DNA from 2 places in the Microbulbifer sp. ABE4_465 genome. Region 2 is predicted to be linked to the other one. Evidence: predicted binding sites of a transcription regulator. Region 2 holds the regulator's gene; the other holds the start of a gene.
What was found. The regulator PhoB, encoded in region 2, activates phosphate uptake and scavenging genes when phosphate is short. The targets are predictions, from matches to a motif close to TGTCATAAANNTGTAACA.
Positions count from the first base shown of each region.

Region 1: ACXAG1_RS03645 (DUF6471 domain-containing protein) is a predicted target of PhoB. The motif match lies at 2,039-2,056, and genes of this name have one in related genera.

Region 1 covers NZ_JBSWXV010000001.1:889,810-894,229, forward strand. The annotation lists gene ACXAG1_RS03630 (potassium channel family protein) at 1-858, opposite strand, end outside; gene ACXAG1_RS03635 (PspA/IM30 family protein) at 862-1,557, opposite strand; gene ACXAG1_RS03640 (DUF2170 family protein) at 1,554-1,958, opposite strand; gene ACXAG1_RS03645 (DUF6471 domain-containing protein) at 2,092-2,394, shown strand; gene ACXAG1_RS03650 (DEAD/DEAH box helicase) at 2,439-4,420, opposite strand, start outside.
Region 2 covers NZ_JBSWXV010000008.1:129,879-134,298, reverse strand. The annotation lists gene ACXAG1_RS13505 (DUF938 domain-containing protein) at 1-421, shown strand, start outside; gene ACXAG1_RS13500 (hypothetical protein) at 489-851, shown strand; gene phoR (phosphate regulon sensor histidine kinase PhoR) at 928-2,247, opposite strand; gene phoB (phosphate regulon transcriptional regulator PhoB) at 2,546-3,250, opposite strand; gene ubiA (4-hydroxybenzoate octaprenyltransferase) at 3,381-4,280, opposite strand; gene ACXAG1_RS13480 (chorismate--pyruvate lyase family protein) at 4,317-4,420, opposite strand, start outside.

The DNA.
Region 1 (4,420 bases), on a different contig from region 2:
GCCGAAGGGAATCGACTGATCGCCCTGGTATTCCACGCTGTACTGGGTCATTCCATAGGTACTGTCCAGCAGCTGCCGGTGCAGACGCGCGGAACCGGGATCGAGGGAGGATTTTGCCAGGAGTTCGACCGCCACCGAGGGAATGCACTCGATATTCGGGCAGTGTGCGCGCAACAGCTCACCCACGTTTTCGTCCTGGAAATAGGCGGTCTTGTGGCTATTGGGACTGATCTTGTCGCAGAACAATGCGGTAGTGAGAGTCACATCGTCCAGCGGATTATCGATGATGATACGGGCCGCCTTGTCCAGGCTCGCGCGCAGCATACTCTCCCGGTGCGAGAACGAATCGACTTTGACAAAGTCGATACGGCCAGGCAGCGGGTTTTCGATTTCCGCCTCAACACACAACACCACTTCCGCAGCATCGCCATTGGTTTTTGACAGCAGTAATTCGATCAGGCGCAGAGTACGGGTACCGTTCCAACCGATAATTACCGTATGGTTTTCATGGTTCATATTGCGCAGCCCCTTTTTGCCCCGCTGGATAAATTCAGTCACACCAAAGCCCACCCGGGTTACGATCATCGCAAACAGGCTGAGTCCGAGGGGAATCACCCACAGGCTTACGGCCACTTTGCCCCACACAGTTGTGGGAGAAAAATCCCCGTAACCCACGGTGGACGCGGTAACCACCAGCCAATAGAAGAAGTTTTCCGGTGCGACAATGTCCGCCTCGCCTGCCAGTGACAACAGCAGATAACTGCCGATCACATAGGTTGCGGTGGTCACGAGAACGGTGGTGATACTGGCCCTAATAAAAAGCGACGCCAAAAGGCGTCGCACTTTATAGATCAACATGGTTTAGGCCTGGGTGCGTTTAGCCAGCAGCTGTGCCAGTTTATCGCTACCGCTAACCTGTCCGCCCGGGGTGATGCCCGCGGACTTCAGCTTGGCGTCCAGGCTGGAGCCACTTTCTTCGGTAGCCAGCTCTTCCGCCGCTTCCAGCTCTGCAGCGCGTTGCTGCTGCTTGGCCTTGATGCGCTCCATGCTGTCCAGCGCAGTTTTCACTTTGCTGTTGGCACCCATATGGCGGCTGGAAACCGCAACCTGGGCCTTCTGCACAGATTCCGTCGCTTTGATCTGATCGATCTGCTGCTCCATGCGACGCACATTGGCCTTCGCCTTGGAGATATTGCTCTTCAGCGTGATTTCGGAACTTTTGAAGCCCTGCAGAATGCTCTGTTCGGTTTCCAGCTGGGTTTCCAGCTCGGCAACACGCTCGGCACACTCAATGGCCAGCGCCTCGTCGCCCTTCTCGCTCGCGGCAATGGCGTGGTTGGTGTAGTTGTCTACATCCGCCTGCAGCGCCTTGGCCTTGTTCTCCGCCAGCTTGCGCTTGGCCATGATCTTGGTCAGGTTTTCGTCACAGGCTTTCAGCTCACTTTTCGCTTCGCGCAGTTCCTGATCGAGGATACGCAGAGACTGGCTGTCAGCAATCGCTTCAGTACCTTCGTTTACAGCGCCGCGCAGTGCGGTCCAGATTTTACTCAGGCTCATGCTACACCCTCCAATTCAAATTGCGCGGAATACAGGTCCAGGAAATCGCCCACATTGCCAAACAGGGTTTCCACCTCTTCGATCACCACTTCGTCTTTGCTGGACACAGAAAGTGCACCAAAGGCTACGTAATAGTCATTGCCACCAATGCTCTTTATCGCCACGGTGGTCAGCGGTACCAGCTGGTGTGTCTGCAGGATCAGCCGGTTCAGGGCCGCTTCGTCTTCTACCTGGCTGACGGGGAACAGGATGCTCTCCACCACAATCTGCCGCTCGCCTACATAAATAAAGGCATCTACACCCTCATCGTTAGAGACGCTCAGACAGTCGCCCTCCGCCTCGACCACCCAGTCGGGGTGATTTTCGGCCAATTGGCGCAGGTTTTCGTTGTTCCAGGTCATTTCAACTCCCTTGCACATGTGGAATATGAGTCACAAATATAACAGTAAATTTTTGATGGTCAACGGGTATCGGGCACTTTTGTTGCAAATAAACCACATACGGCTATCATGCGTAACAAATAGAGAGAGTACCATGGACCAGAAGCAAAGCCTCGAAAACCACCGCGCCCTGAGCCCCTACAAGCAGGCCATCGCCCGCTACGTCCGCGCCGCCATGGCCCTGAAAGGCGTGCGCTACAACGATCTTGCCAGCGCCCTTTCCAACAAAGGCATCGCCGTCACCCCGGAAAACCTGCGCAGCAAAGTCAGCAAGTGCATGTTCTCCGCCGACTTATTGGTGGCCATCCTCGACGTCCTCGACGCCGACGAAAAAGCGTTGCCGGATATTCTCAGGCAAACACGGGAATTGCAAAGCCAAGATGCTGACCAAGGGTGACTGCGCAGACAAGCAGCACCATGGTACAGATCGCAACACTCCGCTCACCGGCGGATAGCGGACTCCGCTTCGAGCGACGGCTGTTCGGTGACACAGGGGTTATTCCTGTTCAGAAAACCGTGTATTAACTCCAGACATCGCTCACGATCCGACTGCCATTGACTATGTGGCAACGGGAAAAGTGGCACTCCAGCCCGATGCAAGGCGTGGTATATGGACAGGTCCAGGTAATCACAGAAAGTACCGGGGTACCCTGTCAGGTCGATACCAAAATATTGACCATCGCGCTCACACAGCACGTCGACGACCTGTCCGGCCACGGTATAACCAACCCAGCATTGAACCCCCTGCTCCTCCAGAACCTCGCGCACTTCCGCGGCGAACCCACAAGCACCCTGACTCGCTCCCGCGTGATCATTCCGATGATCATGGGCAAGATAGTGCGCGAATAAATTACCATCGCTCAGAGCGCCTTTCTCGATAGAGTGAATAATCAGCTGCCGTTTCCGCGCGCGGGTAACAGCCACATTAAACATATCCGGCCGATTCAAATAGGCTCCCGCACGCGCGCTCACCGGGTCTATGGCAATCGACAACAGCATGAAATCTCGCTCCTCCCCCTGAAAGCCGTATGGGGTGGCAACCCGCAGGGACATTCGAGATATTTCCTGCGCACTAAATGCCTTGCGAATTTCCGTATCCAAATACTCTGCCTGGTCCCGAAACGGAGACAACACCCCCACCGATGGCATTGTGGGTAAATGCGCGTATTGATTCAGGTGTGCGCGCAATTCTGTCACAACCTCATCACGCTCCCGAGAGTTTCTACCACTGGCACTGCGCACACCGTCGACCAGACGAAAAGACAGGCCTGCATCATCTAACGCGCCAGGGCGCGACTGCATGATTTTTAGGCGGCCACCATAGAAGCGCGCATTACTGAAGCTGATCAGATCGGGCTTGCTGCGATAATGTTCATCGAGCATAGAAATCGCTGACTGCTTCCCGATCACATCGGAAGCGAGATCCAGCAGTGAGTGCTCCCGATAACTGAATTTGGAAGGTGGACCGCCGCTTTCTTCCATAACATCGTTCCAGATGCCCGCCTGCATTTTTCGCGATAAAAATGAAACATGTCGCAACTGCTTTCCATCACCGACGATCACCGCGCGCTGGCCCCGCTGCAGAGCTGGCAACGCACTGGCAATGTCGCACTGGGTGGCTTCGTCAAAGATCACCAGGTCAAACATACCCGGGATGTTCGGCAAGGTATCGCTTACCTCATCCAAACACACCAGCCAGATCGGGTATGCCTCCAGAACCGCGCTGAAATCCAGCGCTGCAAACCGCTCCGCCTGCCGTTTGGAGGTCCGCGAACGGAGCGCCTGGTTGAACAACGACAAAGTAGACCGCTTTGTTTCGAGCAAATGTGCCAGGCATTCATTACGTGCGGTGTTCAAGTATGCTTTGGCAGCAGTTTCAAACTGCCTCCGGCTTTCACCTATTGTTTTCTGAAGATCCCATAGCGGCGCAATTTCAGATTTTGCCCCGGTACACGCACGCGCTATTTTTCCGGAAAATCTTCGCCACAAACCCAGCAAGCCCTTTGGGCGCTGCACCGCAGACATCTGCAGTGAACGCACAAACTGGCGCTCGACCCGGTCCAGCTGTCTGCGACGGTTCGCCAGATTTTGTTGCACCTCTGCCAGAGAACTCTCATCTGCCGGCAACCCCTCTTTCAGCAAGCTATCCAAGTGCGATTTCAGCCCACGAGAAAGACCTTCGCTACCCGCACTCACAACACCCGCCTGCAAGCCAAAGGTATCGGCTAACTTCTGTCCGACAACGTCCACAGCATGCCGGGTTTTCGAAACAATCAGTACAGACTCGCCCTGTAGCACCCGGTCGATAGCCATAGCCGCGATGGTGTAGCTCTTTCCCGTTCCTGGCGGCCCGGATACGAGGCTCAACGTACTTTTTGCTGCACTCTCGAGTGCATGCGCTTGTGTTTCAGACAGCAGGACCG
Region 2 (4,420 bases):
GCACGAGGTGCAGGCCTGGCTCGGCAACCGCCCCGCGGCCAACCTGCCGGTACCGGTTGCGCTCGATGTGACCGGCGACTGGCCCGAATTGCGGGTGGACACGGTGTTTACCGCCAATACACTGCATATTATGCCGGCCGTCGCAGTGGACACGTTTTTCCATAAACTGCCGCGGGTATTGCAGCCCGGTGGTCAGTTAATCGTATACGGCCCGGTGAAAATCGCCGGCGAGTATATTGGTCCCGGCAATGCGGGTTTTGATGTGTGGCTGAAAGAGCAGGACCCACTGCGCGGGATTCGCGATCTGGAGTGGCTGGATCAGCTGGCGGCAGCCCAGGGGCTGCAGCGAATCGAAAACAATTACCTGCCTGCCAACAACCAGTTGTTGGTGTGGCAAATGAGTGAGAACCGCACTTTGTAGGACCCTGCAGGGAGGCTCCTACAGCGGGCGTTAAAAACGAACAATCGCAGGACAAGGAAACATCACTATGCCCCCATGGTTAGAAACCGCCCTCGCTATCTTCGCCGCTGTTGCTGCCGTGTTTTTCTTCGGTAAATATCGCGAATACGCTGCTGCATTGCACGAATCCGAGCGCATGAAGCACAAGCTGTCCAAGGACCTGGACCGCTACCGGGATGTACCCCAGCTGCGTGCCCTGCGCGACGGGCTTTTGGGCGAACGCAATCTGCCGGTGGATGACGAGGGCCGCGAACATATCCTGATCCGCGACAGCGCGCGCAAGCTGGTGCATATCACCGTGGAAAAGCGCAAATCGGAGGGGGTATCCCCGGATGCTCCAGTGCAGTACACCGCCGCGGGAGAGTCCCGGCAGCTGCAAGAGCTGGAGTAATCGTTGAAGTCTTTCCATGCTGGAAACGAAAAAGCCCCTCTCGGGGCTTTTTTTATAGCAGTCAGTTTTGTAGCCGTCAGCTAGTGGCGGTGCTGGCCTGGGTGAGCTTCTGCAGGGGGAAATTCAGGGTAAAGGTACTGCCGCGGCCGGGTACACTGGTTACGTTCATGTTGGCGCTGTGGCGTAACAGCACATGCTTGACGATCGCCAGACCCAGACCGGTGCCGCCGCTCTCGCGGGAGCGACCGGCGTCCACCCGGTAAAAGCGCTCCGTCAGACGCGGAATATGCACCGGGTCGATACCGATACCGGAATCCTTCACCGAAAAATGCCCACCGCTGGCATCCATGCGCCAGCGCAGTTCAATCGGTCCGCCATCCGGGCTGTACTTCACCGCATTAAACGCCAGGTTGGCAAAGGCGCTGTGCAGCTCACCGGCGTCCCCGGTAATCGTGCAGTCCTCATCGCAGGCCACAGAAATCTCATGCCGCTCACCGCTCAGCGAGCGGGCTTCGCCAGCCACCCGTTCCATCAGCTCGCGCACCGACACCCGGTCGCGCCCACTGTCGCGCTCGGATGTCTCCAGCCGCGCCAGCAACAGCAGATCGTTTACCAGACCGGTCATACGCACCGTCTGCTCACTCATCTGCCCCAGGGGCCTGTCCCAATTGCGCGGCGCCTGGCCACTCATCTGCAGCGTCTCCAGGTAACCCGCGATCACCGTCAGCGGTGTGCGCAGCTCGTGAGAAACATTCGCCACAAAATCCCGCCGCATCTGCTCCAGGTTATGCAGCCGGGTAATATCCCGCACAATCACCAGCGCTTCATCCTGACCGAAGCGCGTAACTTCCACCTGCAGAATCCGCGAATCATCCCCCGGCGCCGGCAGCGTAATCGGCTGCTGATTCGCCCGCTTGCCGCCGCTCATTCGCTCGTACATATGCTCGACAAAACGCGGGTCGCGCACAAAGTTGACCAACGGCTGGCCCGCATCGTCCGGCTGTAAACGCAACATTTGCCCGGCGGCAGGGTTCCACCACGCCAGATTGCCATCGTCCTCCAGCGCCACAATACCCTCGCGCAATGCACTGGTACTGTCCTGCACCCGCCGCAGCATCGCGTGGAGCTTCTGCTTCTCTTTGCGGTGGCGGCGCTGCATGCGGTAGAAATCGTCGGTGATATCCCCCCACACACCAAAATTCGTCGGCGCCGGGCCGCGGCGGCCGTTGGCGAGCCAGCGGTCAAATTGATTTTGTTGCCACAGCAACCAGAAAACATAGGCGGCAAGACCAGCGCACAGCGCCAGCCACCAGTGGCCGCTGGCAAAACCGAGAATGGTGGTGCCGAGGGCGATAATGATAAAGCGGGAAAACTCGCCAATACTGCGATCGAGCATGATGGTTTGGCCATCTTGTTTCAGGTAGGTAAACCCGGTAATTGGAAAAACTACCGAGGTTCTAAGCGAAGGTCGAGTGCCGGGTAAGCGTTTTTGAAAGCGTCGGCGACAGGGATGTCGCCGACGCAGCGTACAGGGAAGTATTCACAGCGGTTTAGCTGAGCACATCCGTGTGCTCAGCCCTACGGGCAGCTAAAGCTGCTGAAAATTGTTCCCGACAATTTTTTCAAAAACTTTTACCTGGTGCTCGGCCGCCACAGGACTCGCTACGGAGCCCTCTACAATTCTTGGGTGTAGGTTACACCCTTTCCGCGGTCTGTACAGAAAAGCGGTAGCCGGTGCCGCGCACGGTCTGGATGTAGCGCTCGTGGCCATCCACCGTCAGGGCCTTGCGCAGGCGACGGATGTGAACATCCACGGTGCGCTCTTCCACATACACGTTGCCACCCCACACATGGTCCAGCAACTGGGTGCGGGTATAAGCGCGCTCCTGATGGCTCAGGAAAAACGTCAGCAGGCGGAACTCGGTCGGACCCATATCCACCGGATTGCCATTGATCGTCACCCGGTGGCTGATTGGATCCAGCACCAGGCCACCCGCCGTCAGCGGCTCCTCCGGCGTGCTCGGGCCCGCGCGGCGCAACACCGCCTTCAGGCGTGCAACCAGCTCGCGCGGTGAAAACGGCTTGGTAATGTAATCGTCCGCACCGGTCTCCAGACCCTTGATCTTGTGATCTTCCTCACCCTTGGCAGTGAGCATGATGATCGGCAGAGAAGAAGTCAGCTCATCCCGCTTCAGGCGACGGGCCAACTCAACCCCGGAAACATCCGGCAGCATCCAGTCCAGCAGAATCAGATCCGGTTTCTCATCAATGACCAGCGCGTGGGCCGCCTGGGCATTTTCCGCCTCAAGACAACGGTAATCCGCCATCTCCAGTGCTACCCGTAACATATCCCGCACCGGGGCTTCGTCGTCGACTATGAGGATCGTCTTGCTGTGCATCTGCCTGCCATACCCTAACTGAAGTGATTGTCATTTAACTGACTATTCTAGAGTGGCCATTTAACGTCACTTTAGTGACAAAAATATGACAGCCGTACGGGAAGCGCGGCTTGCGGGTCGGTGTCTGCGCTTAATTCCACAGGTAGTGGGAAAATATGCCTGCAAACAGCGCCATACCCACCCAATTATTGTTCAGGAATGCCCTGAAGCAGGCTTCTCGTTGCCGTGCGCGAATCAGCCACTGCTGGTAGCAAAACAGCCCGGCAGCTACCGCAACACCGCCGTAATACAGGGGGCCCATATCCGCGCGCCCTCCCAGCATCAACAGAGCCAGGATCACCATGCCCTGCAGGCAGCCGGTCATCACCCGGTCCATGTCGCCGAACAGGATGGCAGTGGACTTCACGCCGATCTTCAGGTCGTCGTCCCGGTCCACCATGGCATAAAAGGTATCGTAGGCCACGGTCCACAGCAGGTTGGCGGTAAACAGCACCCAGGCCACCGCCGGTACCTCATCGGTGACCGCGGCAAATGCCATGGGGATTCCCATACTGAACGCCGCACCCAGCACCACCTGGGGCAGATGGGTGTAGCGTTTGGCAAAGGGATAACAGAAGGCCAGCGCCAGCGCCGGCAGCGACAGCAGAATGGTCAGCTTGTTGGTGGTGAGCACCAGTAGAAATGCCAGCAGCATCAGGCCGGCGAACAGCATCAGTGCGCCTTTCGGGGTGGCGGCGCCGGTGGCGAGGGGGCGCTGGTTGGTGCGCTTTACGTGGCCGTCGATGTTGCGGTCGGCGAAGTCGTTGATGGCACAGCCGGCGGCGCGGGTGAGAATCACACCCAGGGTAAACACTACAAACAGGTGCAGCCCCGGCCAGCCCTTTGCGGCAATCCACAGCGCGGCCCAGGTGGGCCAGAGCAACAGCAGCGAGCCGATGGGCCTGTCCAGCCGGGCCAGTTGCCAATAGGGCTGGATACTGGGCCAGTGCTGCGCGAAGCGCTGCTGGACTTGTTGGCGAATGGCTTGCATGGCAGTTCCCGTATTCTTTCCTGTCTCTTCAGATCATTAGGTCATTGGCGGTTTGTGGGGATTGAACCCGCTGAGGAAGGTCTCTGCAACCAGCAGGGGTTTGTCGTGCAGCCAGAAGGTGGAGCGGCGGCCCCAGGCGT